3 regions of the Vagococcus zengguangii genome follow, and region 3 is predicted to be linked to each of the others. Evidence: predicted binding sites of a transcription regulator. Region 3 holds the regulator's gene; each other region holds the start of a gene.
The links. Region 3 encodes CtsR, which represses protease genes until heat stress. Its sites were predicted from a motif close to TTGGTCAAAAAAGGTCAAANA; they were not measured.

Region 1: the regulator CtsR is predicted to act here: its motif matches at 1,234-1,254, upstream of FA707_RS02870 (ATP-dependent Clp protease ATP-binding subunit).
Region 2: the regulator CtsR is predicted to act here: its motif matches at 2,889-2,909, upstream of clpP (ATP-dependent Clp endopeptidase proteolytic subunit ClpP).

What each region holds. Positions count from the first base shown of each region.
Region 1 is NZ_CP039712.1:597,980-602,434, reverse strand. Features, by position in the region: gene ptsP (phosphoenolpyruvate--protein phosphotransferase) at 1-652, opposite strand, end outside; gene FA707_RS02875 (phosphocarrier protein HPr) at 652-918, opposite strand; gene FA707_RS02870 (ATP-dependent Clp protease ATP-binding subunit) at 1,294-3,474, shown strand; gene FA707_RS02865 (DUF1827 family protein) at 3,596-3,877, shown strand; gene FA707_RS02860 (rhodanese-like domain-containing protein) at 3,916-4,257, opposite strand; gene FA707_RS02855 (ROK family glucokinase) at 4,315-4,455, opposite strand, start outside.
Region 2 is NZ_CP039712.1:823,568-828,022, reverse strand. Features, by position in the region: gene FA707_RS03945 (alpha/beta hydrolase) at 1-658, opposite strand, end outside; gene secG (preprotein translocase subunit SecG) at 745-975, opposite strand; gene FA707_RS03935 (hypothetical protein) at 1,059-1,592, opposite strand; gene FA707_RS03930 (thioredoxin domain-containing protein) at 1,675-2,205, opposite strand; gene clpP (ATP-dependent Clp endopeptidase proteolytic subunit ClpP) at 2,218-2,814, opposite strand; gene FA707_RS03920 (hypothetical protein) at 2,978-3,484, shown strand; gene whiA (DNA-binding protein WhiA) at 3,541-4,455, opposite strand, start outside.
Region 3 is NZ_CP039712.1:182,718-187,172, reverse strand. Features, by position in the region: gene FA707_RS00930 (ATP-dependent Clp protease ATP-binding subunit) at 1-986, opposite strand, end outside; gene FA707_RS00925 (CtsR family transcriptional regulator) at 992-1,462, opposite strand; gene FA707_RS00920 ((deoxy)nucleoside triphosphate pyrophosphohydrolase) at 1,663-2,055, shown strand; gene FA707_RS00915 (DEAD/DEAH box helicase) at 2,075-4,455, shown strand, end outside.

The DNA of each region.
Region 1 (4,455 bases), 420 kb from region 3:
GATCTTCAACTACTGAATTAGTAATTTCCATCGTACCTACGACTGCAGGAATTTCTAAAGAACGAGCCATAATAGCTGAGTGAGATGTTCTACCACCAATATTTGTAACGAATGCTTTAACAAAACGACGGTCTAATTGTGCTGTATCACTTGGTGTTAAGTCGTGAGCGATCACGATAACCTCTTCATCAATCATTGATGGGTTTGGTAATTTAACATTTAATAAGTGACTAATGACACGTTTAGTAACGTCTTTAATATCAGCAGCACGTTCTTGCATGTATGGGTTATCTTCCATAGATTCAAACATAGTGATAAACATATCAGTTACTTCTTTAAGCGCTGATTCAGCATTAACTTTGTTATCATTAATGTTTGATTCAACAGCACCAACCATTTCTGGGTCTGCTAATACCATTAAGTGAGCATCGAAAACTTGCGCTTCTTCTTCACCTAATGTTGCAGCGGCTTTTTCACGAATAGCAGTGATTTCTTCTGTTGCTTTTGCTAAAGCAGCTTTTAAGCGGCTAACTTCTCCTTCAGAATCTTCAACTGTTGTTTTAGTAAAAGATAAATCAGGTTCGATTAACATATAAGCCTTAGCAACAGCTACACCATCACTAGCTCCGATACCTTTTAACATCTCAGACATTATTCAGATAAACCTTCTTTTTGCATTGCTTCAGCGATTGCAGCGATAGCTTCTACTTCGTCAGCACCTTCAGCAGTGATAGCGATATCAGCACCTTGGCCAACACCTAAAGACATAACGCCCATGATTGATTTTAAGTTTACTGCTTTACCTTTGTACTCTAAGTTGATATCAGAAGTGAATTTGCTTGCAGCTTGTACTAATAAAGTAGCTGGACGAGCGTGGATTCCTGTATCAGCGATAATGTGAAATTCTTTTTTTTCCATAATTGTTCGTTCTCCTTTGTCTTCAACAATTTTTTTGGGGATATTTTCAATTGCTCAATAATATCCCTTTCAATTGTTAACATTACCATTTTTTTTGAATCCTTACAACTTTTTTATCGTGATTAAACCGCTTTCATACATTAGTTTTGACAGGATTAACAAAAAATTTATATTTAAGGTTATTTTGTGAAATTTTCATGAAATTAACATAACTTATTTACATTTTATCTCTATTTGTTAATTATCTTATTTTCAAACTTTCATCCAAAGGCCTAATTCTTGAAATTTTATTCTTTAGTCAGTATAATTATTTCAAAGGTCAAAAAAGGTCAATTAACCTTCTGATCTCTATTTCAAAAAAAGGATGTGACACTTATGCTTTGCCAAAACTGTAAACAAAATCAAGCAACCATCACCCTTTCAATTATGACAGGGAGTCAAACAAACAAAGTATATCTATGTCAAAAATGTTATCGTGAATTAAATCAAGCGAACACTACCATGCCACCAACGATGAATAAGGACCCTTATGGTTTTAGTTCAATTGATGATTGGTACCGTGCACTGTCACAACAATTCAATCAAAGTAATATACGTCAAACGCCTCCTACTCAAAACCAAGCGCCTGGTCAACCACCGCAAGGTCCTGGACAAAATCAAAGTCTTTTGGCTGAATATGGTCTTAACTTGACCGAAGAAGCGCGCCAAGGTCGAATTGATCCAGTTATTGGCCGTGACGAAGAAATTACGCGCGTCATCGAGATATTAAATAGAAGAACAAAAAATAACCCTGTCTTAATCGGCGAACCTGGTGTCGGTAAAACTGCCGTAGTTGAAGGATTAGCATTAAAAATCATTAATAACGAAGTCCCTCAAAAACTACAAGATAAAGAAGTTATTCAATTAGATGTCGTATCATTAGTGCAAGGAACTGGTATCCGTGGTCAATTTGAAGAACGCATGAAACAATTAATGGATGAAGTCGAAGCAAATCAAAACGTCATTTTGTTTATCGATGAGATTCATGAAATAGTCGGTGCAGGTTCAGCAGGTGACGGTAGTATGGATGCCGGCAACATATTAAAACCAGCCCTTGCTCGTGGCAAACTTCAACTGGTAGGTGCAACTACTCTAGCAGAGTATCGTTTAATCGAAAAAGATGCTGCCTTAGAACGCCGTCTACAACCTGTTCGAGTAGATGAACCGACCCCTGAACAAACCTTAGAAATTCTAAAAGGAATTCAAAAACGATACGAAGACTATCATCATGTTAAATACGATGACGCTGCAATCGAAGCTGCCGTTAGCTTATCTAGCCGATACATTCAAGATCGCTTCTTACCTGACAAAGCCATCGACTTACTCGATGAATCAGGTTCCAAGAAAAATCTGACCATTCAAATGCTTGACCCTGAGTTGATTGAACGTCGCTTACAAAATGCGGTTGAACAAAAAACACAAGCTTCTAAAGAAGAAGATTTTGAAAAAGCAGCGTATTACCGTGATCAGATTGCTCATTTAGAAAAATTAAAAGAAAATCAAATCGCCGAAGAAGATATGCCAACCGTGACCGAGAAAGACATGGAGGTGATTGTCGAACAAAAAACCGGTATACCAGTGGGGGACTTAAAAGAAAAAGAACAAAATCAATTGAAACATTTAGCCGAAGAATTGCAACGTCATGTCATCGGTCAAGATGAAGCGATTGATAAAGTAGCCAAAGCAATTCGCCGTAATCGTATTGGTCTAAATAAAAAGAATCGCCCAATTGGTTCCTTCTTATTCGTCGGACCAACTGGTGTCGGTAAAACTGAACTAGCCAAACAATTAGCTTTTGAGCTATTCGGTTCAACGGATACCATGATTCGCCTTGATATGAGTGAATACATGGATAAACATAGTACGGCTAAATTAATCGGTTCACCACCTGGCTATGTTGGCTATGAAGAAGCAGGTCAATTAACCGAAAAAGTGCGTCGATCTCCTTATAGCTTAGTTTTATTAGACGAAATCGAAAAAGCACATCCAGATGTGATGCACATGTTCTTGCAAATTTTAGACGATGGTCGCTTGACCGATTCACAAGGACGAACTGTTAGCTTTAAAGACACCATTATCATTATGACAAGTAATGCTGGAACTGGAGCAGTCGAAGCTAACGTTGGATTTGGGGCAGCTAGAGAAGGCAAAACCCACTCTGTTTTATCTCAACTAGGTGATTTCTTCAAGCCAGAATTCTTAAATCGTTTCGATGGGATTATCGAGTTCTCAGCTCTTTCAAAAGATAACTTGCTACAAATTGTTAACTTAATGATTGATGATGTGAACAATATGCTAGCAACCCAACACTTACAAATTGACGTACCTCAGAACGTTAAAGAAAAATTAGTCGACTTAGGTTACAATCCTCAAATGGGTGCACGTCCGTTACGTCGTGTCATCCAAGAACAAATTGAAGATAACTTAGCACAAGTCTTCCTAGATGAGCCAAACAAAACACATTACGAAGCTTATCTTAACGAAGACGAAACCATTGCTGTTCGTGCGATTAATTAAATGCAAACTACACAAGAAAAAATTCTTGTGTAGTTTTTAATTTAGTAATAGTTTTTAGTTTATTAAATCTCCAAAAAACTGTAAAATATAATTATAAACAGTAGTTAAGGGAGTGACACATATGAAATTAGTCGATGTAACAAACAGCTATGCTAAATTAGTCAATAACCAATTAGCGAACACTGACAGTTTATTAGTGAAAGTGTATACGTTAGGGAAAACAAATGTCATCTACTCAGAGGCCCGCACACACAAAGAAATCGCTATTCAAAATAAACAAAGAAAAATTAAAGATAATGAAATCGAATATGTTCTAGACCGTCTTGAACCTAACCATCAAACTTTAAACAAGCTTGATATGGTACGTACTGATCATTTAGTTGAAATTAGCTTTCCAATCTAAAAAAACTCGCTACCGCGTATGCAGTAGCGAGTTTTTTATTATTTATGTTTGACTTTGCCTGTCCAACCATCAAAACCTTCTTTAAGGATATAAATATCAGTATACCCTTCTTTTCTTAAGAAGTTTGCAATACGAACGCTAATTGTTTTACTTTGATCATATAGTAAGACGGGACGATCTTTTCTTAATCCAACATAACTTTGTTTGAAAGTTGAGTAAGGTAAGTTACGTGCACCTAAAATATGACTAGCTCGGTAAATGTCACTCTCACGTAAGTCAATTAATTGACCCGTTCTAAAGTGTTCTTTAAACTCCTCTTGAGAAACCATTTTTGCTGACTTTTTAGCCATATATTTTAAATATAACTCACGACCAATCATTGCTAATAAGATGATTAATAAAATAATTGTTAAGTAATTCACTGATGTTCCTCTTTTCTATTTCTCTTCATTAAATGTTAACGCTAGTGATGCTGCTCCAATAATACCCGCATCATTACCTAAAACAGCTAATTTAATTGCTGTGCTTTCACGGACTTGTTTGAAGGTAAATTCATCAAAATAGCGTTGAATTTTCTC
Region 2 (4,455 bases), 640 kb from region 3:
GATGGACTTGTGGCTGCGTTGCGGTAAATAACGACACCGTGGTTGCAATAGCCGCCGGGTCTACTAATTGATCTAAGTCCCCCTGTGCGAAGAAGTACGGCTGGATAATTTCAGCTAGACTATAAGTTACTTCTGCTTGTAATTCGTTGATTTCTTTTAATTGTTTGGTTAATTGATACTCAATGTTCTCCATGCGTCTTCTAACTTCTAAATCAGATTGACTATGTTTTTGAATCAATGTTTTAGCATAGTTTAAAAATACTGGAGAAATGTTATTCTTGGTCGTTGGAGTTAGAGGTGAGCAAAATGCCCCACCACCGATTAAAATCTCAGGATACTTTGCTAAGCTGACCGTTGCATAAACGCCACCTAACGATAACCCGAATATAGCGATTTGTTTAATCCCTTTTGCTTTCATAAAATCAAGACTCTTTTTAACATCTTGAGCCCAAATCTCTGGACCTTGAGCTAAGATGTTTTCAGGTTGTTCCGTTGCATGACCTGAAAAAGTTGGTAAACAAACTGAATACCCCGCCGCATTTAAACTTCTCCCTAGGGAACGGACATCATTCGGACTGCCAGTGTAGGCGTGTAACAAAATAACACCACGTTGATTCCCTTCAAAATAAAGCGGTTCGTTGTTTTCATTATAACTCATTTCTCCACCTCATCTAACTGTTATGATTATTCACTTGATACTTTAAAAAAAAGCCTCCTCTATAGGGAGACTTCATCATTTGTTTATTAGGCTATGAATGCTAAAGCAACCGCAACAACCATCCATAAAACGGCAACAACTGCTGTAAATTTTTGCATGACTGCTTCAAACCCACGAGCTTTTTGCTTTCCAAATAACTGATCAGCTCCACCAGTAAATGCACTAGCTGCACTGTTTTGTTTACTTGGTTGCATCATTACCGCGATGATTATTAAAATTGATAATACAATCATAACACCGACTAAAAAATTATACATGTAATGAACCTCCTATACTCCCAGAATAACTCATAATAATGATAACACACTATCAAATAATTGGCTATTGATTTCTTAGCTACTTAGGAAGAGTACCACGTATAGATGTTAAAGGGGGCAATAAATCCCGTTGCCTGTACATCCTCTTTGCGTGCAACAAATTCAAAATTATTACGCTCGTATAATTGTGTTAGCATTGATTTTTCAGCCATACAATCCAATCTTATAGCCACCTTTTGAGAATAGTTCTCGCTAATCTTCTGTTGAAGACCTATTAAAAATTTGTCCGCTATCCTTTGACCTGTCCAACCTTGTTTCAAAGCTAACTTATGCAAATAGTAAACGTTCGCCGTGGATTCTACCGTCACATCCTCCCACAACGTTTCATCCCATTGGCTCGCGGTTGGTGTCAAATAACAAAAGGCAACAATTTCATCTGATACAATTCCTATATACACTTCATGTTTGTGTAGGTGATCTTTTAGACTACCCGCCTCTGCACCATGTAAAACATGGGCCCATTGCGTCGATCCTTTGTCTTTAATCCGACGTGCAGCCTGTTCCATTATAGAATGAATTATCTCAAATTGCTCACTCGATGCGATCTTAATATCCATACTCACCACACCCCTCCTATATAAAAAATAAAGAAAGGGATGCGACACTATATAGGTCACATCCCGTTTTTGCTAACCATTGTTATAACGCTTTGTTAATCAATTCTACAAATTCTTCTTGAGAGATTTTTTGATCAAATACATGTTCACCAATAATCATCGTTGGAATAAAACGTATTCCGGCTGCTGTAGTTTCTTCTAGAATTGCTGCTTGCATCGCTTCGTCAGCATCCTTCACTAATCCTAAACGATTTTCAGCATAATCACAAACGTCCCCTAGACTGACTTCTCGATCCATTGGTCCCCATTCTTGTTGTGAATGATAAATGGCATCTAAAACCTCGATTGTTTCTTCGTAAGTACCATTCTTTGGTACAAAATCATGCATAGCATTTGCATAATGTAAACCAAATTTTTCTTTATTAAATAATTTGATAATGCGTTGGACTTTTCCCTCAGCAATCAATTGTGCATAGGTTTCTTTAGAATCTTCAAACCATTTCAAACAAAATGGACAACGTAGATTCACATACTCTTTGACGACAACAGGCGCATCGGAATTACCTAAACGAATACCGATTTCATTGGTTAATGCTGGTTGAATGTTCTCCACTATACTCACGTCCTATGCTTTTAGATTTTTGCTACTTTCCATAATTTCATCGACTAAACCATATTCTTTTGCTTGTTCTGCTGACATGAAGTTATCGCGATCTGTATCTTTTTCGATAATTTCAATTGGTTGTCCCGTACGTTCTGATAAAATACGGTTTAAGCGTTCACGCGTATTTAAAATATGACGAGCTGCGATTTCGATTTCAGTTGCTTGACCTTGTGCACCGCCAAGTGGTTGGTGAATCATAATTTCAGCATTTGGTAACGCATAACGTTTACCTTTAGCTCCGGCTGCTAATAAGAAACTACCCATTGAGGCTGCCATCCCTAATACGATGGTTTGGACATCCGCTTTAACAAAGTTCATTGTATCAAAAATTGCTAAACCAGCTGAAACACTCCCCCCTGGTGAGTTGATGTATAAATAGATATCTTTTTCTGAATCTTGTGCGTCTAAAAATAATAATTGCGCAATCACAGAGTTTGCCACGTTATCATCAATCGGGCCACTTAACATAATGATGCGGTCTTTTAATAAACGCGAATAAATATCGTAGGCTCTTTCACCTCGTGATGATTGTTCAATGACTGTTGGAATTAAGTTCATATTCGTTCCTCCTAGATTTATCTTTCTTCTAATTGTAACATAATACATTCATTTGATAAATAAAGTTTACTCTAAAGGTCAATTTTGGTCAATAATTAGGTTTGTCTTTTAGTTTCTCTTAATCTTTGATATATTTATACTAGAATTATGGGGAGGTTGTACAATGACAGAATTATTAGGGGTATTAATTGGCGCATTTATCGCGATTATTGCTGTAAAAATTAGTATTCGACAATTTTTATCAGAAATTGATCGTCGTGAAGAGATAAAAAATAAAATGAAAGAAATCGATATTTTGGTCTTATTAAATAAAAAAATCAACGAAGTTCTTCAAAAACGGGATATTGAAATTAGAGAGAGTGCCTTACTTAGTGATTATGAACGTGCAGTGAAATTCGACGATGTAAAAATTTCAATTGATGATTTTATTTACATCCAAAGTTTTTGCGCACAAAATCATTACTATTTACCTACTTTTTTAGTAGAAGAGTTTTTCAAAAATATTGCGCAACGTAAAGTGGTTTTAGATCCAAAAGTCATCCGATCAGAAGGCGCTTATATTTATCAAAGCGGACGTGAGGTGTTCGAACAATTTTCAGATCAACTAAATGAGATGATAGAAGATCGCAAAGTGGAACTAAAACAATTAACCAACAAGTATCGCAAATAAATAATCTTAATAAAGAGGCTGTGACCACAACAAGTGGAGTCACAGCCTCTTTATTATCATATGAATCCTTCACGTAATTTATCAGCATATTCTAGAATTTTACGAATGCGATGGTTAACGCCTGATTTCGAAATCGGACCAGATGGTGCAATTTCACCGAGTTCTTTCAAACTAATCTCCGGGTGCAATATACGCAATTCTGCCACTTCTCTTAACTTATGATTAAGTGTTTCTAGACCAACTTGTGCCTCAATATATTCAATGGCTTCAATTTGTTTGGTTGCAGCATCAATGGTTTTAGACATATTAGCTGTCTCACAGTTAACCAGACGATTTACCGAATTACGCATATCTCTCACAATCCGAACATCTTCAAATTTCAACATACTCGTTGTCGCACCAATCAAGGTTAAAAAATCCGAAATATCTTCAGCACCTTTTAAATAAGTAATATAACCATTACGACGACTTAACGTTTTTGCATTTAAATTAAAATAGCTCATCATCTCTTGCAACTCTCGACTATGATTTTCATACAGCGAGTAGATTTCTAAATGATAACGACTTGTTTCAGGATTATTAACCGAACCACCCGCTAAGAAACCACCGCGTAAGTAAGCTTTCATCCGTTCGTTATTTCCGATAATCATCTCAGAAATTTGATCGGATAAACCGTAGTCATCAAAAATATCCAAATCCATTAAAACCGCCTGTGTATCTTGCTTTAAACGAACAATGTAGATGTTGTTCTTCTTCAATTTCATCTTACGGCGTACAATAAACTCAGCTTGGACATCATAGTGATCGCGGAGTAACGTATAGATTCGTCTTGAAATCGCTGCATTTTCGGTTTGAACATTTAAGACGAAATGACGATTAGCGATAGAAACCGCCCCATTCATCCGAATTAATGCAGCAAGTTCAGCCTTGGCTGATTCTCGATGAACGTCCAACGTCGTCAATTCTTTTTT
Region 3 (4,455 bases):
TACTCTTCTAACGTAGTCGCACCAATTGTTTGGATTTCACCACGCGCTAAAGCTGGCTTCAAGATGTTTGACGCATCAATCGCTCCTTCTGCGCCCCCAGCACCAATTAATGTATGTAATTCATCAATGAATAAAATCACATTACCATCCACATAAATTTCAGACACTAACTGTTTCATGCGTTCTTCAAATTCGCCACGGTATTTAGTACCAGCTACCACTGCGCCCATATCTAGCATCATCAAACGTTTTTCAAACATATCTTCCGGCACTTGACCGTTAACGATTTTTTGCGCTAATCCTTCGGCGATAGCCGTCTTACCCACACCTGGTTCCCCGACTAAGACTGGATTATTTTTTGTACGACGACTCAAAATTTGAATCAAACGTTTGACTTCTTTTTCACGACCTAAGACCGGATCTAGTCCGCCTTCACGTGCTAAATTGGTAAGATCACGCGCTAAAGCATCAAGAGTTGGTGTCTTAGAATCAAGAGTTTGCTCGCTGCTACCTGCAGAACGTTTGCCTTTAAATCCTTTAGTTTCCATAGCACCAATTTTTTTCAATACTGTTTGACGCGCTTTTGATAAATCTAAGCCAAAGTTGCGTAAAATGCGTGATGCTAAAATTTCATCATCACGTAAAATACCTAACAAAATATGCTCTGTTCCGACTTTTGGGGAACGCAAGCGCACGGCTTCATCTTGCGCAAACGTAATAATTTGACTCGTTCTTGGTGAATACGGCAAGTAATCTACTGCCTTACTATAACGGTTCGTATTGAACCCCGTTAGTGAGTTAATTTCACGTTGGATATCCTCAACTTGAATATCGTAACTTCTTAAAATAGAACCTGCAACACCTTCTTCTTCCATTACCAGCCCCAATAGCAAATGTTCTGAACCGACTGATTGATGACGAAAACGTTTCGCTTCTTGTTGTGCAATCATTAAGACTTGGCGTGCTTTTCCTGTTAATTCTAACATCCTCATTACCTCTTTTCTTCATAGCGTAAACGATCGATTACTGCTTTGATAATATTACTTCTAACGTATTCTTCTCGATCATTTTGTTTACCAATCACATCGTAATGGACGACGGATAGTAGTAATTGACTTTCATTTTTGGTTAATAATTTTTGTTGGTATAACTGTTCAATAACAGCCTGTGCTTCGCTATATGTCAAACGGTCCGTTATTAAATCACTTAAATAACTTAAATAATCTTCGTTATGACCTAATTGTACTCTTTGGATGCGAATATAGCCACCGCCACCTCGTTTACTTTCAACCATGTAGCCTTGTGCCAGTGTGAATCGGGTTTTAATAACATAATTAATCTGCGATGGCACACAACTAAATTGGGATGCCATCTCAATACGACGAATCTCAACAACCTCTTCTTCTTGCAGAATTCTTTTTAAATACTGTTCGATCAAATCGGACATGTTTTGATTATCCATTTTCCTCACCAACTTCTTGACTATATTTGACCTTATATATATTATACAGATTTTGAAAGTAGGAATAAAGGAAAAGAGCTTTATTAGATGAAGAGATTGTTAAATAGCTAACTATATAAATCTTTTTATTTAATTAAAGTATTTGTTACGCGAATAGATCTGTTACAATTATTATATTAATTGAAAAAGGACGAGATACAATGAAGAAACAAATCAATGTAGTAGGCGCAATTTTGATGAATGAGGGCAAAATATTATGTGCCCAACGCAGTGAACATATGTCCCTTAGCCTAATGTGGGAATTCCCTGGCGGAAAAATAGAACCTGGTGAAACACCACAAGCTGCACTAAAAAGAGAATTAAATGAAGAATTATTGATTGACGTCAATGTTGCTGAAGATATTTTTGAAACCACTACGTACGAATATGACTTTGGCGTTGTAACATTAACAACTTTTATTTGTCACTTAATCAGTGGCACACCACAATTAACCGAACATGCAGCGATTAAATGGTTATATCCTAACGAACTTCAAACGTTAACTTGGGCGCCCGCTGATATTCCAGCAGTAGAAAAATTAAGCACAAAATAAGGTAAAAAGGACGTGTTATATGGAAATTTTAGAACGCTCACTTAAAAAAGCTTTCATCGACAAAACTGTTCCTGGTTCTGCCTATGACCCAGAAGTAATTATCAATCAGCCCGTCGATAAAACCTTTCTTTTAAACACGCTTCAAAATGAACTAGATAATTGCCAAGATTTCTTTTTCTCCATCGCTTTTATAACAAAAGATGGATTAGCTTCCATTAAAGCGCAACTGGCAGATTTACATCGACGAGGATTAGGAGGCCGTTTGCTGACATCGACTTATTTATCTTTTAATCAGCCGAAAGTCTTTGAAGATTTGTTAAATATTCCTAACTTAGATGTGAGAATCTCAAATAAAGCTGGTTTTCATGCTAAAGGTTACTTATTCTCACAAACAACCCATCATTCGTTAATTGTCGGAAGCTCTAATTTAACGCTTAGTGCCTTAAAATTAAATTACGAATGGAACGTCAAACTAACATCCTACGAACATGGGGAAATCATTCATCAAGTTACACATCATATGGAAAAAGAGTGGAATGAAGCGTCTCCCTTATCTACCGAATGGATTAAGCAGTATCAGATGAATTACGAACAGCCAGTTTTTAAATCAGACTATCACCCCATCGAACTAACTGAAGAAAAACCAGCTTACGTTGTACCTAATAAAATGCAACGGCAAGCACTGGATAGTTTGGAACAATTGCGTGCAGAAGGTCAACAAAAAGGCTTAATCATTTCCGCGACAGGAACGGGGAAAACTTATTTGGCTGCCTTTGATGTTCTAAATTACAAACCAAAGAAAATGCTGTTCATTGTTCACCGAGAACAGATTTTAACTAAAGCAAAAGAATCCTTTCAACAAATAATAGGCGGCTCTGATAGTGACTATGGAATACTTTCAGGAAACACGCGTGAAATTGACGCAAACTATCTTTTTGCGACCATTCAAACCATTTCAAAACCTGAAAACTACCAGTTGTTCACTGAGGATTATTTTGACTACGTGCTAATTGATGAAGTTCATAAAGCCGGTGCTGAATCATACTTACGCACGCTTAACTATTTTAAGCCCAACTTTTTATTAGGGATGACAGCTACACCTGAAAGAACAGATAATTTTAATATTTTTGAATTATTTGATTACAATATCGCTTATGAAATCCGCCTGCAGGATGCGCTCAAAGAAAATATGCTGTGCCCTTTTCACTATTTTGGTGTAACAGATTACGAAAAAGATGGCATGACCATCCATGAGAAAATTGATTTTAACTATCTTATCGCGGATGAACGTGTTGATTTTTTATTAGAAAAAATCAACTACTACAGCTGTAGTAATAACCAACCTAAAGGATTAGTTTTCTGTTCTTCTATTGACGAAGCAGAGGAATTATCGAGACGATTTGACGAACGAGGAGTTCCTTCAAAATTTTTATCTGGGCAACATTCTATTAGCGAACGTGAAGCCGTGATTTCAGAATTAGAAGCTGGTAATCTCCATTATATTTTTACCGTTGATATTTTTAACGAAGGCATCGACATCCCAATCGTAAATCAAGTAGTGATGCTTAGGAATACACAATCTAGTATTATTTTCATTCAACAATTAGGACGCGGTCTAAGAAAACACCCTGACAAAGACTACGTTACCATTATCGATTTTATCGGGAATTATCAAAATAACTACTTAATTCCGATGGCCCTGTCTGGGGATATGTCACTCAACAAAAATAACCTAAGAAAAGATACTTACGATACCCATTACATTTCAGGTCTCTCTGCTATCAACTTTGAGCAGATTGCTAAGGAACGGATTTCCTCATCAATTGACCAAGTAAAAATTGATAGTATGACGATGCTTCGTAAACCTTATCAAGAATTAAAAAATCGGTTAAACCGAATCCCAAAGCTATGGGACTTTTATACTCAAAAAATTGTCGATCCCGTTGTAATCGCAACAAAACAAAAAAATTACTATCGATTTTTAAAGAGTATGAAAGAGGATATTCCGGTGCTGTCTGAACTAGAGGAGACTTATTTGAATTTTGTCTCAGATGAATTATTAGTAGGCTTACGACTTAATGAATTAGTCTTGATTAATGACATACTTGATACTAAAAAAACAACTTACTCTTATGACGCACTACATCAGTTGTTTATGTCATGTGAAATTCAACATGACGAACAAACAATTGCTTCTACTTTAAATGTATTATCTATGAATTTCTATACCGGTGGCGATAAAAAAAGATTTAAGCAAGCGACTTTTATTGATTTAGAAGGAAATGTTACTCCGTCATTCCTTCACGTGATGAAAAATGACTATTTTGTTACTCATTTGCGTGATTTAATTCGAGTAGGAATAGCAAAATATCGTGAGCATATTAAACAGCTACCTTTTAC